Regions from separate parts of the Streptomyces sp. TG1A-8 genome, predicted to be linked through region 4. Evidence: riboswitches for the same ligand, from Rfam matches in the RefSeq annotation. Region 4 holds a riboswitch; each other region holds the start of a gene.

Region 1 (4,681 bases), 1.8 Mb from region 4:
GCCCGAGCCGTACAGGTCGCCGGTGCGCAGCGACGCCCCGTTCACCGTCATGTGGGCGAGCTGCTGGGCGGCGGTCCAGTACATGGTGGCGAACGGCGGCTCGGACACCACGTGGCCGTTGAGCACGACGGAGATCCGCAGGTCGTAGCCGCCGGGTTCGATCCCGGGGGCCGAGTCGTCCAGGTAGGGCAGCAGCGGGTGGGTGCGCTCGGGAGGCGCCACGCGCGCGTGCTCCAGCGCGTCCAGCGGGGTGATCCACGCCGACACCGACGTGGCGAAGGACTTGCCGAGGAACGGGCCGAGGGGGACGTACTCCCAGGACTGGATGTCCCGCGCCGACCAGTCGTTCAGCAGGCAGAGCCCGAAGACGTGCTCCTCGAAGTCGCCGAGGGCGACCGGCCTGCCCGGCGCGGAGGGCACGCCCACCACGAAGCCGACCTCGGCCTCGATGTCCAGCCGGACCGACGGGCCGAAGACGGGCGCCGGGTCGTCCGGGCCCTTGCGCTGCCCGGACGGCCGTATGACGTCCGTGCCGGACACCACCACCGTGCCGGCGCGCCCGTGGTAGCCGATCGGCAGGTGCTTCCAGTTCGGGGTCAGCGAGTCCTCGGCGTGCGGACGGAAGATCCGGCCGACGTTGCGGGCGTGGTTCTCGGAGGCGTAGAAGTCGACGTAGTCGGCCACCTCGAACGGCAGGTGCAGGGTGACCTGCGACAGCGGGTGGAAGAGTGGCTCGATGGTCTCGCGGTGCGCGGGCACCGTGACCCACGCGGTCAGGGCGCGCCGCACGTCCGACCAGGCCGTGCGGCCGGCGGCCAGCAGCCGGGTGAGGGTGGGCCGGGCGAGCAGGGAGGCGTACGGCGAGCCGAGTGCGGCGGCCGCGGCGCCCGCGTCCAGGACGTGGTTGCCGAGCCGGACGCCGACCCTGCGCCCGGTGTTGCCGGCGGGCGAGAACACGCCGTAGGGGAGGTTGTGCGGACCGAAGGGGTCGCCCTCGGGGACGTCGAAGGGGGGCATGGGGTGCTGCCTCACTCTCATCCGGGCCATGCATGGCACTGCGTTCCATGTGGTTGCGCCACACGTTACGGGTGTGCCGCACGTCCCACGCAGTGCCGTCCGGGGTGAGCGGGCGATGTCCACGGGGTCCGCGACGCCCCCGAGCGGCCCTGCCCGGGCGCCCGTTCCGGCCGGCGTCCTTGGAGGACGTGCGAGGGCGTGCGGAAGCGTGCGAGGACGTGCGAGGGCACGGCCGGGGCCGCCGCCGGGTCCCGGCCCGCGGTGCGGGGGCCGCCGCCGGGATCCGGCGCGTGCCGCGGGATGAGTCGGCGGGGCGGCGCGTCCGTATTCTCTGATCATGGCCGCACTTCCCGCATTCACCCTGATCGCCACCGACCTGGACGGGACGCTGCTGCGCGGCGACGACACGGTCTCCGACCGGTCGCTGGCCGCGCTCGCGCGGGCGGCGCGGGCCGGCGCCCGGCACCTGGTGGTGACGGGCCGCCCGGCCCCCCGGGTGCGGCCCCTGCTGGCCGACCTCGGCTGCACGGGGCTCGCGGTGTGCGCGCAGGGGGCGCAGGTCTACGACGCCGGCGCCGGCCGTCTGCTGTGGTCGGTCGGGCTGGACCGGGAGTCGGCCGAGACCGCGCTCGGCAAGATCGAGGCCGAGGTGGGCCAGGTGTACGCGGCCGTCGACCAGGACGGCGTGGAGGGGCGCACCCTGATCGAACCCGGGTACCTGATGCCCCACCCGGCCCTGCCCGCCGTCCGGGTCGGCCGGCGCGAGGACCTGTGGCGCGAGCCCATCAGCAAGGTGTTGCTGCGCCACCCCGCGCTGACCGACGACGAGCTGGCGGCGGCCGCCCGCTCGGCGGTGGGTCCGCTGGCGACGGTCACCATGTCGGGGCCGGGGACCGTGGAGCTGCAGCCGAGCGGTGTCACCAAGGCGACCGGCCTGGCGCTGGCGGCGGACCACCTGGGCGTCGCCGCCGGGCGGGCCCTCGCCTTCGGGGACATGCCCAACGACATCCCCATGTTCGGCTGGGCCGGGTACGGCGTGGCCATGGCCGGCGCCCATCCCGAGCTGAAGGCCGTCGCGGACGAGGTCACCGCCTCGAACGAGGACGACGGCGTCGCCGTCGTCCTCGAGAGGCTGTTCCCGGCCGGTTGACCGGGACGGCGGCGGGCCCGCCGGGGGCGCCGGTCAGTACGCGCCGTACACGTTGTCGATCGACCCGTAGCGCGCGGCCGCGTAGTTGCAGGCCGCGGTGATGTTGGCGACCGGGTCGTAGGGGTCGAACGCGGTGCCGGGCACGTGGTAGGCGGCGAAGGTCGGGTCGATGACCTGCAGCAGTCCCTTGGACGGGGTGCCCGCGGCGGCGTTGGAGTCCCAGCCGTTGACGGCGAGCGGGTTGCCCGAGGACTCGCGCATGACGTTGCGGTAGATGCCGTTGTAGGTGCCCGGGATGCCGCGCTGGGCCATGATCGCGAGCGACTCGCGGATCCAGCCGTCGAGGTTGTTCGGGTACCCGGCGGGGGTGGTGGCGGCCGCGGCGGCCGTGGTGGTGGCCGCGGAGGCGTCGGCCGCGCCGACGAGCGGGAGCGTGAGGACGGCGGCACCGGCGCCGAGGACGGCGATCCGGCGGACGAGGCGGTTGGTGCGGACGCGGCGGTACCGGGGGGCAGCAGACATGGGGATGTTCCTCTCCGTCGCCTGCGAGGTGAGCTGTCGGGTTCGGGCGGGGAGGTGCCCGGCCGCGCGGCCGTGGCCGCGCGGCTTCACCCCGAGCCGTCCCGGGACGGCGTGTGCGTCCGGTCCGGCGGCTTGCCTGGGTCCCCCGCTCCTGCCGTACGAATGGGTTCTCGACGGGTGGTGCCAGGCGCGGCAGGATTCGGCGTCCGCCTGACAGGGCGGGAACGTATGCGAGAGCACATGTCGGGAACAAGCACCGGATTCACGGAACATGCCGGTCGACACCGGTCCGGGGGATATGGGGCACTTGATCCTTTGCGGTCGCCGTGCCCCAACTGGCCGTCGCGGCAAGGCGAAGGGGCCGTGAGGGGCGATCGGTGCGCCACGGCCCGCACGTGACCCACTTCACGAAATGGCGAATTATGCCAAATCGGATATGGGTGATTTGTGATTGCGGCCCACCGGAACGGAAGGACTGGCCGGATCCGACCCCTCCGTACGGGCGGGGAATAGGGCGGAAAGATATGTCCTCATATCACCCGATCGGAAATATAACGGTCACGACCGATACCGCCCGGGCTGGACCGGTGGGCGCTATCGGTGATCGAAACGGGACCGGATACGCTGAGTTGAGTGAAGGCAGCGACCTATCGACAAACCGTGTAACCGCCAGCAGACACCAGCAGACAGGAGACCCCTCGTGACCGTCGTCGGGCCGTTCGGGCTGAGCGTGCGGGACCAGGCCCTCGAAGCCGATGTCCAGGCCGGATTGACGGCTGTCGAGGAAGGCCTGCTCGAGGCCACCAAGAGCGAGGTCCCGTTCATCACGGAGGCCGCGCAGCACCTCGTGCGGGCCGGGGGAAGCGGTTCCGGCCACTGCTCGTGATGCTCGCCGCGCAGTTCGGCGACCCGTACGCGCCGGGTGTCGTGCCGTCCGCCGTCGTCGTGGAGCTGACCCACCTGGCCACCCTGTACCACGACGACGTCATGGACGAGGCGTCCGTGCGGCGCGGCGTGGAGAGCGCCAACACACGCTGGGGCAACTCCGTCGCCGTCCTCACCGGGGACTTCCTGTTCGCCCGCGCCTCCCAGATCCTCGCCGACCTCGGCCCCGAGGCCGTGCGGGTGCAGGCCCTGGCGTTCGAGCGGCTGGTCACCGGGCAGATCCTGGAGACCGCGGGCCCCTCGGACGGCCGTGACCCGGTCGAGCACTACCTGGACGTGCTCGGCGGCAAGACCGGCTCCCTGGTGGCGGTGTCGTGCCGGTTCGGCGCGATGATGTCCGGCGCCCGCGAGACGGTCGTCGACGTCCTCACCCAGTACGGCGAACGGCTCGGGGTCGCCTTCCAGCTCGCGGACGACGTCCTCGACATCGCCTCCGACTCGCACGAGTCCGGCAAGACCCCCGGGACCGACCTGCGCGAGGGCATCCCGACGCTGCCCGTGCTCCGGCTGCGCGAACGCGCGGCCCGGCTGGGGCTGCCCGAGGACCTCGCCCTGTGCGAACTGCTCGACTCCGACCTCAGCGACGACGGCCGGCACACCGAGGCGCTGGTCGCGCTGCGCGCCCACCCCGCGCTGGAGCAGGCCCGCCGGGACACCGTCCGCTACGCGGAGGAGGCGCGGTCCGCGCTGGCCCCGCTGCCGGAGTGCGACGCCAAGGCGGCGCTGCTCGAACTGTGCGACGCGGTGGTCCACCGTGCCGGCTGAGCCAGCGCCCGGACACCGGCCGGACGGTGCCGTCCCGCCCGACCCCTACGGGTCGGGGGAGGCGCGGCCGCCGGGTGTCATACCCCAGGCGTACGCGGAGTTGGCTCCGAGGTCTGACGCTTTCTCACGGCCGGTTTGGTGAGATGGAAACCACGGAAATCACCACTCCTCACCGATTCGGGTGAGAATGGCGGCTCAAGTGGACCAGAGTGAGGGCAGCCGCCGCCGACGACGGAGGTAGGGCAACACATGGCACCGTACGAATCCGGTGACGCAACGGGC
Region 2 (4,681 bases), 750 kb from region 4:
GCCGGGTTCGGCCTGCTGCGCCTGGCCGGCGCGCCCTCGCTGGGCTGGTTGGACGTGAAGACCTCCGGTGACGTCGAGGTGCCGGTCATCGAGGCCGCCATCGACGAGGAGCTGGCCCGCTTCGCCGAGGAGGGCCCCACCCCCGAGGAGATGGAGCGCGCCCAGGCCCAGCTGGAGCGCGAGTGGCTGGACCGGCTCGGCACCGTCGCCGGCCGCGCCGACGAACTGTGCCGGTACGCCGTCCTGTTCGGCGACCCGCAGCTCGCCCTCACGGCCGTCCGGCGCGTTCTGGAGGTGACCCCCGAGGAGGTCCGGGAGGTGGCCAAGGCCCGCCTGCGCCCCGACAACCGCGCGGTCCTCGTCTACGAGCCGAAGTCCCCCGAGGTCCTGGAGGACACCGACGTCCCCGAGGACCCCCGGGCGGAGGCGACGGTGGAGGCAGGCGCCGAGCACAGCGACGACGAGGAGACGGCCAAGTGAGCGAGCTCGCCACCATGGAGTTCCACCCCCAGCCGCAGCCCGGCGAGGCCAGGCCGTGGGCGTTCCCGGCCCCCGAGCGCGGCACCCTCGGCAACGGCCTGACCGTGCTGCGCTGCCACCGGCCCGGCCAGCAGGTCGTCGCCGTCGAGGTGCTGCTGGACGCGCCGCTGGACGCCGAACCGGCCGGCCTGGACGGCGTCGCCAGCATCATGGCCCGGGCCTTCTCCGAGGGCACCGACCAGCACTCGGCGGAGGAGTTCGCCGCCGAACTGGAGCGGGCCGGCGCCACGTTCGACTCGCACGCGGACCACCCCGGCGTCCGGATCAGCCTGGAGGTCCCGGCCTCCCGCCTGGGCAGGGGCCTCGGCCTGCTCGCCGACGCGCTGCGCGCCCCCGCGTTCGCCGAGAACGAGGTCGAGCGGCTGGTCCGCAACCGCCTGGACGAGATCCCGCACGAGCTGGCCAACCCCTCCCGCCGGGCCGCCAAGGAACTCTCCAGGCAGCTGTTCCCGGCGGCCTCGCGCATGTCGCGCCCGCGCCAGGGCACCGAGGACACGGTCGCCAAGATCGACGCGGCGGCCGTACGCGCCTTCTACGACCGGCACGTGCGCCCCGCGACGGCCACCGCGGTCGTCGTCGGCGACCTCACCGGCACGGACCTGGACGCGCTGCTCGCCGACACCCTGGGCGCCTGGACCGGCACCCCGGGCGAGCCGCGGCAGGTCCCGCCGGTGACCGCCGACGACACCGGACGCGTGGTCGTCGTCGACCGGCCCGGCGCCGTCCAGACGCAGCTGCTCATCGGCCGGGTCGGCTGCGACCGGCACGACCGCGTGTGGCCCGCCCAGGTGCTCGGCACCTACTGCCTGGGCGGCACCCTCACCTCGCGCCTGGACCGCGTCCTGCGCGAGGAGAAGGGCTACACCTACGGCGTCCGCGCCTTCGCGCAGGTCCTGCGCTCCGCCCCGGACGGCACGGGCGCCGCGATGCTCGCCATCAGCGGCTCCGTGGACACCCCCAACACCGGTCCCGCGCTGGACGACCTGTGGAAGGTGCTGCGCAGGCTCGCGGCGGAGGGGCTGACCGACGCCGAGCGGGACGTCGCCGTGCAGAACCTGGTGGGGGTGGCGCCGCTGAAGTACGAGACCGCGGCGGCCGTCGCGAGCGCCCTGGCCGACCAGGTCGAGCAGCACCTGTCCGACGACTTCCAGGCCGGGCTCTACCGGCGACTCGCCGCCACCGGCACCGTGGAGGCCACCGCGGCGGTCGTCAACGCCTTCCCGGTGGACCGCCTGGTGACCGTCCTCGTCGGTGACGCCTCGCAGATCGCGGCGCCCGTGGAGGCCCTCGGCATCGGTCCCGTCACGGTCGTGCGGGCCGAGTAGGCACCCGCGCGTGGGGCTCCGGCGACCGGCGGGTCGTCAGGGCCCCACGCGCGCACGGGCGGTTGCCCACATGTCCGGATTGCCGCAGTGGTTGCCCTTCCGGGCTGTGGGATGCGCTACAAAAGCCCGCTTTTGTTTGATGGCGGGAAGCGGCACACCGTAGCTTCGTCCGGGCTGTTCGTCAGGCAGTGCGCCGCATCCGCGGCACCGGACAGCCATCGCCGAGTCCCCGTACGGCGCGAGCCAGGGGAGCCGGGGACCCCACGCAGTCCCTGGGGTGAATCGGACGCCCGCGCGCCAGCGAGGGGGCCCGTAGGAGACCTTCCTGCTCCGAACCCGTCAGCTAACCCGGTAGGCGAGAGGGAAGGAAAGGACCACCCACTTCATGGCGTTCATGTGCGCCACCGGGAAGCACCGCAAGCCCGGCCGGGTCAAGCGCACCACCGCTCAGGCGGCCGGTGTCGCGGCCCTCACCACCACCGGTGTCATCGGCACCCTCGCGGCCGCCCCGGCGTTCGCCGCGGAGAACCCCCCCGAGCAGACCGGCCTCACCCCGGTCATCACGGTGAGCGACACGCTCGCCGAGCAGATCGACGCGCAGGCCGCCGCCCAGCAGGAGGCCGCCGCGCAGAAGGCGGCCGAGGAGGCCGCGGCGGCCGCCGAGAAGGACCGCGAGGCCCAGGCACGCGCCGCCCGGGAGGCCGAGCGCAAGCGCCTGAACGCCTTCGTCGCCCCGATCGCCGGCTCCTACGTCTCCACCGGCTACAAGACCGGTGGTTCCCTGTGGTCCTCCGGCTCGCACACCGGCGTCGACTTCCACGCCGCGAGCGGCACCCCGGTCCACGCGGTGGGCTCCGGCACCGTCGTCTCCACCGGCTGGGGCGGCGCCTACGGCAACCAGGTCGTGATCCGGATGGCCGACGGCATGTACACCCAGTACGGCCACCTGTCGTCCATCGGCGTCACCGTGGGCCAGAAGGTCACCGCGGGCCTGCGGATCGGCCTGTCCGGCGCCACCGGCAACGTCACCGGGCCGCACCTGCACTTCGAGGTCCGCACGACCCCGGAGTACGGCTCGGACGTCGACCCCGTCGCCTACCTCCGCAAGCACGGCGTGAACGTCTGACGAACGACCGCACGCCCCGGCGCGGCCCCGGCTCCCCGAGCCGGGGCCTTCGCCGTTCCCGTGCGGTCCCGGTGCCCGCTGTCCAAAAAATATCCACGGATTCCGGTCCGCCGTCGGAAATTCCGGCCCCTTGGAATAGAGTCACGGAACACGCGTCCATCGTCGGCGTTTCACGGGGATTAAGACGGAGGTCGGTCATGCGTATTCCGGCGCACTCGGTGTGCACGGCGATCCGGGACGACATCGTGGCCGGTGTCCACGAACGCGGCAGCCGCCTCACCGAGGAAGTCCTGGCCCGCCGCTACGGCGTCTCGCGCGTCCCCGTCCGCGAGGCGCTGCGCACCCTGGAGGCGGAGGGGTTCGTGGTGACCCGGCGGCACGCGGGCGCGTGCGTGGCCGAACCGACCGAGCAGGAGGCCGCCGACCTGCTGGAGATGCGCGTGCTGCTGGAGCCGCTCGGCGCCTCCCGGGCCGCCCGGCGGCGCACCGACGCCCATCTGAAGGTGCTGCGCGGCCTGGTCCGGCTGGGCCAGGAGCGGGCCAGGAGGGGCAACAGCGAGGACCTGCGCTCGCTGGGCGGCTGGTTCCACGAGACGCTCGCCCAGGCCTGCGGCAGCCACTCCCTGACCTCGGCGCTGACCCAGCTGCGGCACAAGATCACCTGGATGTACGCGGTGCAGGCACCGGCCAGCCCGGCGGACTGCTGGGCGGAGCACGGCGCCATCGTGGACGCGGTGGCGCGCGGCGACGGCGAGCGCGCGCGAGCCGTCACGGCGCTGCACACCGAGCGCGCGACGGCCGCGCACCGGCTGCGCCTCACCCCGGCCGGGGACCGCCCGGAGCGCGTGAGGAACTCGCAACACGTCGTAAACATGCCGGGCCCGCGACATTAACACGGGCGCCGTATACAAAGAGCGGATATTCGGTGGACCGGTGTTTCCGCTGCCTTTTTCCGCGCGTGCCGCCCCTGTGCGGTCGCATTTATTCGCGCGCTCACGGCGGATTTCCGCCCGGCGGGCGTGGAAATGCGGGAAGCCGCGCCGTCCTGCCCGGACGACGCGGCTTCCCGTCGTGATCTCAGACGGTCTCGGGCAGTTCCTCCAGACCCTCGGCGACCAGCTTGGCCAGGCGGTCGAGGGCGGCGTCCGCGCCCTCGGCGCCGGAGGCCAGCACGATCTCCTCGCCCCCCTGGGCGCCCAGTCCCAGGACGGCCAGCATGGAGGCCGCGTTGACCGGCGTGCCGCCGGCCTTGGCGATGGTGACCGGGACGCCGGTGGCCGTGGCGGCTCGGACGAAGATGGAGGCGGGGCGGGCGTGGAGGCCCTCGGCCCAGCCGACGTTGACGCGGCGCTCAGCCATGTGATGCTGCCCTTCAGGTTCTCAGGTTGTCTAGACCAGTTTTCCATATCATGGCGCGTGCCCGGAGCGGTCCGGTGCCCCGCCCCGGCGGAAGCCGGACCGCGGCCCCGGTCCGGCTTCGCGTCCCCCACGGACTGCCTCGCGCCGTTGCCGTGCGCGAGCCGTACCCTGGGGCCCATGCAGACCCCGGCGGACCGGCAGGACCGGCACGAGTACCCCGCCCACTGGGAGGCGGACGTGGTGCTGCGCGACGGGGGCACCGCGCGCGTCCGGCCCATCACCGTCGATGACGCCGACCGCCTGGTCAGCTTCTACGAGCAGGTCTCGGACG
Region 3 (4,681 bases), 2.7 Mb from region 4:
ATCCTCTACCTGGGCACGGCCTTCGGCACCGACCAGCTCACCGGCGACCGCGGCATCGCCTCCGTCACCGCCGCCACCTTCTTCGTGCGCATCGTGATGTCCCCGTTTGCGCACCCGCTGTTCACCGTGCTCACCGGCATCGGCTTCGGCGTCGCCGCGCAGTCCGCAGAGCGGCAGCACGCCCGGCGCGCCCTGGTCCCGCTCGGCGGGCTGCTGCTCGCGATGGGCACGCACGCCCTCTGGAACGGCTCCTCGGCCCTGGGCCGGTTCGGGTTCTTCGCCGTCTACGCCGCCTTCATGGTGCCCGCGTTCGGCTTGCTGACCTGGCTGGCCGTCTGGACCCGGCAGCGGGAACTGCGGACCGTGCGGGAGGAGCTGCCGGCGTACGCGCACGCCGGGTGGCTGGGGCCGGCCGAACCGTTCGCCCTGGGGTCGATGCGGGCGCGCCGGATGGCCCGGGAGTACGCCGGGCACCACTTCGGGGGCCGGCCGGCGGCGCGCGACGTGGCGCGGTACGAGGCGTGCGCCACCTCGCTGGCGTTCCTGCGGCACCGGGCGCGAAAGGGGCGGGCCGGCGGCGACTTCGCCGTACGGGAGCGGGAACTGCTGGCGGAACTGTGGGGGCGGAGGGCGGCGGCCCGGCCGTCGCTGGAGTACGCGGCCCGGGCCTCCGCCCCGGTGCCCCCGCCCACGGCGTACTGGACGCCGTACGGGTACCCGGCGGTGCCGTACGGGTACCCGGCGGTGCCGTACGGGCACCCCGCCTACAACCCGTACAAGTCCTAGCGGGCCGGGGGCGGGAAGGGCTACGCCGACGCCTCGGTCAGCCTGCGCAGGTCCTCCTCCGGCAGGGTCAGGCCGGTCATGCCCAGCAGGGCGGGGAGCTGGTCGACCGTCCGGGCCGAGGCGATGGGGGCCGCGACCGTGGGCTGGGCCGCGAGCCAGGCGAGGGCGACCGCGGCCACCGGGGCCCCGTGGGCGGTGGCGATCTCGTCCAGGGCCGTGAGGACGTTCCGGCCGCGCTCGGAGCCGAGGTACTGGGCGGCCCGGCCGGCACGGGCGCTGTCGACCGTGGCGCCGGGGCGGTACTTGCCGGTGAGGAAGCCGGACGCGAGGGCGAAGTACGGAACCGAGGCGAGGCCCTCCCGGGCCGCGAGGTCCCGCAGGGGGCCCTCGTAGGTGTCGCGGGAGACCAGGTTGTAGTGGGGCTGGAGGGCGACGTAGCGGGCGAGGCCCTCGCGGTCGGAGAGGTCGAGGGAGGCCCGCAGGCGCTCGGGGCTGATGTTGGAGGCGGCGATGTGCCGGACCTTGCCCGCCCGCACCAGCTCGTCGAGGGCGCCGATGATCTCCTCGACCGGCACCTCGGGCTGGTCGAAGTGGGTGTAGTAGAGGTCGATGTAGTCGGTGTCCAGGCGGCGCAGGGAGGCGTCGGCGGCGGCCTTGATGTTCGCGGCGGACAGGCCCCGGTACCGGGGGTGCTGGCTGACCTTGGTCGCGATGACGACGTCGGAGCGGTTGCCGCGGGCCCTGACCCACCTGCCGATGATGGTCTCGGACTCGCCGCCCCGGTTGCCCTCGATCCACGCCGAATAGGAGTCGGCGGTGTCGACGAAGTTGCCGCCGGCGGCCGCGTAGGCGTCGAGGACGGCGAAGGAGGTCTCCTCGTCGGCGGTCCAGCCGAAGACGTTGCCGCCGAGGGCGAGCGGGAAGACCTCGAGGTCGGAGGAGCCGAGTTTGCGCAGAGGAACAGTCATGCCTCTGTTCAACGATCGTCCGCCGGCCGCGCATTCCGGTCCCGGCGCGAACGGTGTGCGGACGCGACCGGCGGCCCTGACGACGGGGGTGCCGTCGGGACCGCCGGGGGCCCGCGGGTGCACCCGGGGAAGGGCCCGCCCGCTCCTCAGGGCTCACGGGCCCGCCGGACGGGGCTCGTCAGGGGGTGAGGCCCTTGCCGCGCAGCCACGCCATCGGGTCGATGCCGGTGGCCTGGCCACCGGGGTGGACCTCCAGGTGCAGGTGCGGGCCGGTGACGTTGCCGGTGGCGCCGACGCGGCCGATGACGTCACCGGTGCCGACCTTCTGGCCGACGGAGACGCTGATCGAGGACTGGTGGCAGAACCACAGCTCCGTGCCGTCGTCCAGGGTCAGGATGGTCCGGTAACCGTAGGAGCCGGCCCAGCCGGCCTCGGTGACGGTGCCGCCGTGGACGGCCTTGATGAGCGTGCCGGTGGGGGCGGCGAAGTCGAGGCCGGTGTGGTAGCCGGAGGACCACATCGAGCCGGCCTGGCCGAAGGTCGAGGTGATCGTGTACGACGAGGTGGGCAGCGTGTACCGCTTGGCCAGCTCGGCCAGGCGCGCCTGCTCGGCCTTCTTCTCGGCGGCGGCCTCCGCCTTCTCCTTGGCCGCGGCGGCCTGGGAGGCGGCTTCCTTCTCCGCCTCGGCGGCCGCGTCCGCGGTCTGCTTCTGGACGGCGGCGACGGCGGCCGCGGTGGCCTTGTCGTTCGCCGCGCTCTGCTGCCGCTCGGCCTGGGCCATGATCCGGTTGCGCAGGGCCTCCCCCGCGTCGGAGGTGCCCTGGCCGTCGGCGGCGGAGGCGGTGCCGACGCCGCCGAGCGTGTCCGCGGCGGGCGCGTCGGAGGAGTCGTCGCCGAACAGGGAGCCGACCGAGGGCAGGTCCGGCAGGGAGATGGACACCGGCGGCTTGCCGGTGCTGGCGCTGGCCATGCCGCCGGCGCCGACGGCGGCGATCACGCCGACGCCGAGGACGGTGGAGCTGCGGGCGAGTCCGCCGCCGCGCTGCTTGGCCACGCGGTGCCGGCCGCGTACCGGGCGGACGGAGTCCTCGGTGGGGTTCCACTCCTCCCACGGCCCCTCGTCGGCGCGGTACTCGCCGTGGCCGAAGGCCGCGGACTCGTGCGGAGCCGGCGGGTACGGGGTTTGGGGGGCAGGCCGGTTGGACGCCACGCGGGCGTGCTCCTTTCCTTCCTCCGCCTACCGGGTTAGCTGACGGGTTCGGAGCAGGAAGGTCTCCTACGCGCGTATACCTGTCGTGGACTCGACGAGTTCACGACGGCATCCGCGTGATTCACCCCAAGGTGGTGGTTCCCCGGTTCCCTCGCGGGATTCGGCGCGTGCGCGCGGAGCCGTCTCTTGTGACGGCTGGGACGACCGCGCTGCGTTATCGAACGTTAATAGACCCTGCCGCCAGATTCCAAGCCGTTCGGCCCACTCGTTGACGTTTCCGGGGTGGACGTACGCGCCAGGAAGGGAGGAAGGCGGGCGAGTCGACCACCGTTCAGGAGTCCCGGCGGTTTTGACGGTTACTCAGATGTGATGCGCACGGCTGCCGAACGGTCACAGGGCGTGACGATCCTCCGTGCGGCCGTGCGGCCGTGGCCGTCGTACGGCCGGGCGCCGTGCGGTCAGGGCCGTCGTACGGCGAGGAGCGCCATGTCGTCCGTCATGCCGCCCGCGGAGTGCCGGCGCACCTCGGCGGCGAGCCGGCCGAGGAGGGCGCCCGGGTCGGGGAAGACGCGGCCCGCGAGCCGCAGCTCGGGGTCGTAGAACCGGCCGCGGGCGTCCCGCGCCTCGGACAGGCCGTCGGTGTACAGCAGCAGGGTGGCGCCGCGCGGGAAGCCGGCCTCCACCGCACGGTCGGGCCACCGGCCCAGGTCGCCCATGCCGAGCGGCAGCGCGGGCTCGGGCACGGTCAGGCTGCGCAGGGTGCCGTCGGCGTGCAGCAGCAGGGGCGGCGGGTGGCCGCGGCTCACGATGCGGACGCTCGCCCCGCCGTGCGGGAGTTCGGCGAGGACGGCGGTGGTGAAGCCCTCGAAGGCGTCGGTCCCCTGCCGTCGGGCGCCCTCTCGGGCCAGCGCCCGCTCCAGCCGTTCGGCCACCGCCGCCAGCGAGGGCTCCTGCTCGGCGGCCTCCCGGAAGGCCCCGATCACCACGGCGACGACCGCGACCGCGCCCATGCCCTTGCCGCGCACGTCACCGACGATGAGCCGCACGCCGTGCGGGCTGTCCTGGACCGCGTACAGGTCGCCGCCGATGGAGGCGTCCGCCTGCGCCGCCTCGTAGCGGGCCGCGACGTCGAAGCCGCCGATCCGGGCCGCGGGTTCGGGCAGTACGGCCCGCTGGGCGGCCTCGGCGATCTCGCGGGCGGAGGCGAGCCGGCGGTCGCCCCGGCGCACGACGCGGTTGATGGCGGCGGCCAGCACGGCGACCGTGGCCACGGTGACGACCCCGGTGGCCGCGCCGGCGTCCGCGCGCGGGCCGGCGTGGGCGTGCACGGCGGCGGTGATGGCCAGGGCGGCCAGGCCCGTGAGGACCGTGGCGCGCAGGGAGGACAGCGGCGCGGCGACCAGGGGGGCGGCCGTGAGGGAGGGGACCGCGACGAAGCCGCGCGGGACGAGGAGGGCGGACAGGATCCCGCCGGCGATCAGCAGCGCGGGCAGGGCGCGGGCCAGGGCGCGCGGGGACGGGCGGCGGCGGCGGGGAGGACGGCCGGTGTCCGGCGGGACGGGCGAGGGCCCGGCGTGCGGACCGGGACCGGGGTCGCCGGGCAGCCCGTCACCGGCCCTGGCGTACCGGCTCTCGTCCACCTCACCAGGGCGCACCGCTCGTCTCCCGTGTCCTCGACGTGGCTCCAGCGTGGCGGGGGCGGGGAGGGCGGGCGAGC
Region 4 (4,681 bases):
AGGTGCAGACCGGCCTCGGCCGCACCGGCGACTTCTACGCCTACCAGCGCGAGGACGGGGTCGAACCGGACCTGGTGTGCGTGGCCAAGGCGCTGTCCGGCGGCTACGTCCCGGTCGGCGCCACCCTCGGCAGGGACTGGATCTTCAAGAAGGTCTACTCGTCCATGGACCGCGTCCTCGTCCACTCGGCGAGCTTCGGGGCCAACGCGCAGGCGATGGCCGCGGGGCTCGCCGTGCTGTCGGTCATGGAGAACGAGCAGATCGTCGCCGGGGTGCGCGCCACCGGCGAGCTGCTGAAGTCCCGGCTGACCGCGCTGATCGACGAGTACGAGCTGCTCGCCGACGTCCGCGGCCGGGGCCTGATGATCGGCATCGAGTTCGGCCGGCCCTCCTCGCTGAAACTGCGCAGCCGCTGGACGATGCTCCAGGCCGCCCGCAAGGGCCTGTTCGCGCAGATGGTCGTCGTCCCGCTGCTGCAGCGGCACCGGATCCTCACCCAGGTCTCCGGCGACCACCTGGAGGTGATCAAGCTGATCCCGCCGCTGGTCCTCGACGAGGCCGACGTGGACCGGTTCCTCGGTGCCTTCACCGCCGTGATGGACGACGCCCACAGTGGCGGCGGCCTGATGTGGGACTTCGGCAGGACCCTGATCAAGCAGGCGGTGGCCAACCGCTGACGGCGCGGCGGCCCCGCCGCTCCCGGCCGCGGTTTTTGCCTGAGAGGCAAGTAATTTGCCGCACGGGCAAGGCTGCGGCTGAATGGGGGCATGAACGCCTCACACGCCGAACCGCCGGCGGGCCGGGGGGACGAGCTGCCCGCCGTCGCGCCGCAGCTGCGCGCCCTGCGCCGGCGGGCCGGCCTGACCCTGGAGGCCGCGGCACGCTCCGCCGGGCTGTCCCCGGCCCACCTGTCCCGGCTGGAGACCGGGCGGCGCCAGCCCTCGCTGCCGACGCTGCTCGCGCTCGCCCGCACCTACGGTACGACCGTCTCGGAACTGCTCGGCGAGAGCACCGCCGACCGCGACGCCGTCGTGCGCGCCGCCGACATGGAACCGACGCGCGCCGGCGGCTGGACGTACTTCCAGGCCGGGGCACCCGGACGCGGCATGCAGGCGTTGCGCGTCCGGGTGCCGTACGGCGCCCAGGGCGACATCGTGCGGGTCCACCCCGGCGAGGAGTGGCTCCACGTCCTCCAGGGGCGGCTCAGGCTGCGCCTCGGGGACGGCGCGCACCTGCTCGCGCCCGGTGACGGCGCGCACTTCGACTCGCTCACCCCGCACCGCCTCGCCGCCGAGGGCCACGACGGTGTCGAACTGTTGTTCGTCCACACCTTGCTGCAGAGTCCCACGGCCACCCTGTGCCTGGGCCCGTTGACGGGGGAACACCCATGAGCAACATGGAGGAGAAGTTCCCCCGCTCGCTCTGGATCCGGCTGATCGTCTACATCGCCCTCGGGCACGTGCTGGCCGCGTTCCTCTACCTGCTGTTCGCCCTGGGGGCCAAGGGCTGAGCGCGCTCAGTCCAGCAGGCGCTCGCGCAGCCGCTCCCGGGTCCGCGGGTCGAGCCCGAGACCCTGCTCGAAGTAGGCGTCGATTCCGCCCCACGTCTCCTCGATGCTCTCGAAGGCCGCCGACAGGTACTCGGCGCGTGCGTCGAAGAGCGGGCTGAGCAGGTCCATCACCTCGGGCGTGTACGCGGTCTCCGCGCTGCCGCTGCGCCGGACCCGGTAGCGCCGGTGCCTGGCGTTGGACTCCAGGTAGTCGGCGACGACCGCCTCCCGCTCCACGCCCACGGCGAGGAGCGTCACGGCTATGGAGATGCCCGCGCGGTCCTTGCCGGCCGCGCAGTGCATCAGCGCCGGCACGCTGTCCTCGGCGAGGGCGTGCAGCACCCGGGAGTGCTCGGCGGTGCGCTCCTTGACGATCGTGCGGTACGAGGCGACCATCCGGGCCGCCCCCTTGCCGTCCGCGAGGATGCCGCGCAGCTGGTCGAGGTCGCCGTCGCGGACCATCTTCCAGAACTCGGCGCCGTCCGCGGGGTCGCTCAGCGGCAGGTTCACGTTGCGCACGCCGGGCAGCACGACGTCCGGACCCTCCAGCCTCTGGTCGGCCGCGTTGCGGAAGTCGAAGATCGTGTGCAGGCCCAGGGAGGCGAGGAAGGCCGCGTCCTCCTCCGTCGCGTGCGCGAGGTGACCGCTGCGGAACAGCACTCCGTGGCGCACCCGCCGTCCGTCCACGGTCGGCAGTCCGCCCACGTCACGGAAGTTGCGCACTCCGGCCAGCTCGGGCTCGGTCGACGGGACCTGCTGCGTCACGGGGGCTCCTCCCGGTAGGCCCCGCCGGTGCGGCTCGCCGGCGGGCGTTCAGCCGACGATACGACATCGCCTTCCCCGTGCCACGAGCCGTCGCACCCGTTCCGCCGCGCCCCGTACGACGGCCCGGGCCCGGGGCTCCCCGCCCGCCGCACACCCGGCACCCTGCCCGAAACGACACTTTCGCAACGACTCGGTCCGTAATGGGAGGCGGGGGGAGGGTGCCGCGTGAGGAGCGTCATAGTCGTGACCGTGCGTTGCGCACGCCGCTCGGGCAAATCCCTTTTCCCGCCGGGGGATTGCCGATCGGGAAAGGACGGGACCGCACGGAGGGTGAGCGCGTCCCCGGGATGTCGATCACCCGGAACGGAGAATCCCGGGAAAGGCCGCTTGTTTCCGCGCGTCCCGTTCGCTTACGTTCGCCACCCGTCCGGACGGAACGCCGAATCCTGCCGCCGCCCGGACTCCCCACACGTCACCCGTCCACGGCAGGAGCGGGGGACCCACCAGGTACCACTGCCTGTCCGGTCTCCGCGACAGGCTAGGGGTGCAGCCGCGCACCGCGCGGCCGGGCAGCTCCAGCCCGAACCCGACAGCTCACCCCGCAGGCGCCGGAGAGGAATGCACCATGCCCGCGAAGGGTAAGCACCGACGCCCCAAGACCCAGCGTCTCACCCGCTCCATCGCCGTCGCCGGCACCGGCGGCGCCGCTCTGGCCCTGCCGCTCCTCGGGACCACCGGAGCCCACGCCGCCACCCCGCCGTCCGCGCCCGGCAAGGCCGCCGGGTCCCCCGCCGCCGGGAAGCAGGCGCTGTCCCAGCAGCGGACCGCCGCGCGGACCGCCTCCGAAGTGCGCACCTACACGGTGAGGGCCGGCGACTGCCTGGCGGGGATCGCCGACGAGCAGCACGTGGGCGGCGGCTGGCACCGGCTCTACGACGACAACCGGCAGGCCGTCGGCGGCGACCCGTCGCTGATCCACCCCGGCCTGAAGCTCACGCTCGGCGGGAAGGCCGCGGCGGCGCGCACCGGGGCCCCGGCCGCGCAGGGCACCCCGTCGCCGGCGGACGACCGGGCGGAGGAGGAGGGGACGACCCGGGCGGCCCCGGCGGCGAAGACCCCCGCGTCCGCCCCGGCCGCGTCCGCCCCGGCCGCGTCCGCCCCCGCCACGTCCACCGGCTACACCCTCCCGGTCACCGGAGCCGTCCTCGGCACCGGCTACCACGTGGCCGGCAGCATGTGGTCCAGCGGTTACCACACCGGCGTCGACTTCGTCGTCCCGACCGGCACCCCCGTCAAGGCCGTCGCCGCCGGCACGGTCGTGTCCGCCGGCTGGGGCGGCGCCTACGGCAACCAGGTCGTCATCAAGCTGAACGACGGCCACTACGCCCAGTACGCCCACCTGTCCCAGCTCTCCGTCTCGGCCGGACAGACCGTGGCCGAGGGCGCGCAGCTCGGCCTGTCCGGGGCGACCGGCAACGTGACCGGCCCGCACCTGCACTTCGAGATCCGCACGACGCCGGACTACGGTTCGGACGTCGACCCCGTCGGCTACCTCCGCCTGCACGGGGTCACCGTGGGCTGAGGCGCCGGTCCGCCGCCCTGCCCGCACCACCTTGCCCGACACGCCGCCGAAGGCCGGCCCGCGCTCCCGCGGGCCGGCCTTCGGCGTATCTGTGCGACTGCGTCGCGCGGTGGCGTCGCGCGGTGCCGCCCCACGGTGCTCCGGGCGGCGGTCGCACAGTCAACACCTGCGGGGACACGGCTATTCCGCAGTTGGTGAAGTCTTTGGCAGTGGCTCATCTCACCGTTCGTCAATCCCCGCTTACGGTCGCGTAGGTCACATCCGAAGGTGAATCATGACCCGACGTGGCAGACGATTCGAAGAATGACAACAGATCAGTGATCGGGTCGTACGTGGCGGTGGGGGACAGCTTCACCGAGGGCGTGGGCGATCCCGGCCCGGACGGGGCGTTCGTGGGGTGGGCCGACCGGTTCGCGGTCCTGTTGGCGGACCGGCGGCCGGAGGGCGACTTCGAGTACGCCAATCTCGCGGTCCGCGGGAAGCTGCTCGACCAGATCGTGGCGGACCAGGTCCCCCAGGCCGTCGAACTCGCCCCGGACCTCGTCTCCTTCTGCGCGGGCGGCAACGACATCATCCGGCCCGGCACCGACCCGGACGAGGTGGCCGAGCGCTTCGAACGGGCGGTGGCCCGGCTGGCCGCGGCCGCCGGCACGGTGATGGTGACCACCGGCTTCGACACCCGCGGCGTCCCCGTGCTCAAGCACCTGCGCGGCAAGATCGCCACCTACAACGGGCACGTCCGCGCCATCGCCGACCGGTACGGCTGCCCCGTGCTCGACCTGTGG

What was found. A riboswitch is a leader RNA that binds a small molecule or an ion and turns the genes downstream of it on or off. The one in region 4 is predicted to bind cyclic di-AMP.
Positions count from the first base shown of each region.
Region 1: linked by a shared signal. The riboswitch ahead of QQY24_RS12945 (transglycosylase SLT domain-containing protein) and the one ahead of QQY24_RS04770 (LysM peptidoglycan-binding domain-containing M23 family metallopeptidase) in region 4 are both predicted to bind cyclic di-AMP.
Region 2: linked by a shared signal. The riboswitch ahead of QQY24_RS07975 (M23 family metallopeptidase) and the one ahead of QQY24_RS04770 (LysM peptidoglycan-binding domain-containing M23 family metallopeptidase) in region 4 are both predicted to bind cyclic di-AMP.
Region 3: linked by a shared signal. The riboswitch ahead of QQY24_RS17005 (M23 family metallopeptidase) and the one ahead of QQY24_RS04770 (LysM peptidoglycan-binding domain-containing M23 family metallopeptidase) in region 4 are both predicted to bind cyclic di-AMP.

Region 1 is NZ_JASTLB010000001.1:3,020,469-3,025,149, reverse strand. Features, by position in the region: gene fahA (fumarylacetoacetase) at 1-1,017, opposite strand, end outside; gene QQY24_RS12950 (HAD family hydrolase) at 1,355-2,167, shown strand; gene QQY24_RS12945 (transglycosylase SLT domain-containing protein) at 2,201-2,689, opposite strand; cyclic di-AMP (ydaO/yuaA leader) riboswitch at 2,693-2,875, opposite strand; partial or broken gene QQY24_RS12940 (polyprenyl synthetase family protein) at 3,390-4,399, shown strand; gene QQY24_RS12935 (DUF2092 domain-containing protein) at 4,649-4,681, shown strand, end outside.
Region 2 is NZ_JASTLB010000001.1:1,934,365-1,939,045, reverse strand. Features, by position in the region: gene QQY24_RS07985 (pitrilysin family protein) at 1-480, shown strand, start outside; gene QQY24_RS07980 (pitrilysin family protein) at 477-1,865, shown strand; cyclic di-AMP (ydaO/yuaA leader) riboswitch at 2,075-2,238, shown strand; gene QQY24_RS07975 (M23 family metallopeptidase) at 2,251-2,991, shown strand; gene QQY24_RS07970 (GntR family transcriptional regulator) at 3,189-3,884, shown strand; gene QQY24_RS07965 (HPr family phosphocarrier protein) at 4,069-4,350, opposite strand; gene QQY24_RS07960 (GNAT family N-acetyltransferase) at 4,528-4,681, shown strand, end outside.
Region 3 is NZ_JASTLB010000001.1:3,896,870-3,901,550, reverse strand. Features, by position in the region: gene QQY24_RS17015 (PrsW family intramembrane metalloprotease) at 1-786, shown strand, start outside; gene QQY24_RS17010 (aldo/keto reductase) at 807-1,754, opposite strand; gene QQY24_RS17005 (M23 family metallopeptidase) at 1,933-2,964, opposite strand; cyclic di-AMP (ydaO/yuaA leader) riboswitch at 2,972-3,140, opposite strand; gene QQY24_RS17000 (PP2C family protein-serine/threonine phosphatase) at 3,423-4,619, opposite strand.
Region 4 is NZ_JASTLB010000001.1:1,186,015-1,190,695, reverse strand. Features, by position in the region: gene QQY24_RS04790 (aspartate aminotransferase family protein) at 1-677, shown strand, start outside; gene QQY24_RS04785 (helix-turn-helix domain-containing protein) at 768-1,391, shown strand; gene QQY24_RS04780 (DUF6126 family protein) at 1,388-1,510, shown strand; gene QQY24_RS04775 (tyrosine-protein phosphatase) at 1,517-2,314, opposite strand; cyclic di-AMP (ydaO/yuaA leader) riboswitch at 2,775-2,935, shown strand; gene QQY24_RS04770 (LysM peptidoglycan-binding domain-containing M23 family metallopeptidase) at 2,940-3,896, shown strand; gene QQY24_RS04765 (SGNH/GDSL hydrolase family protein) at 4,214-4,681, shown strand, end outside.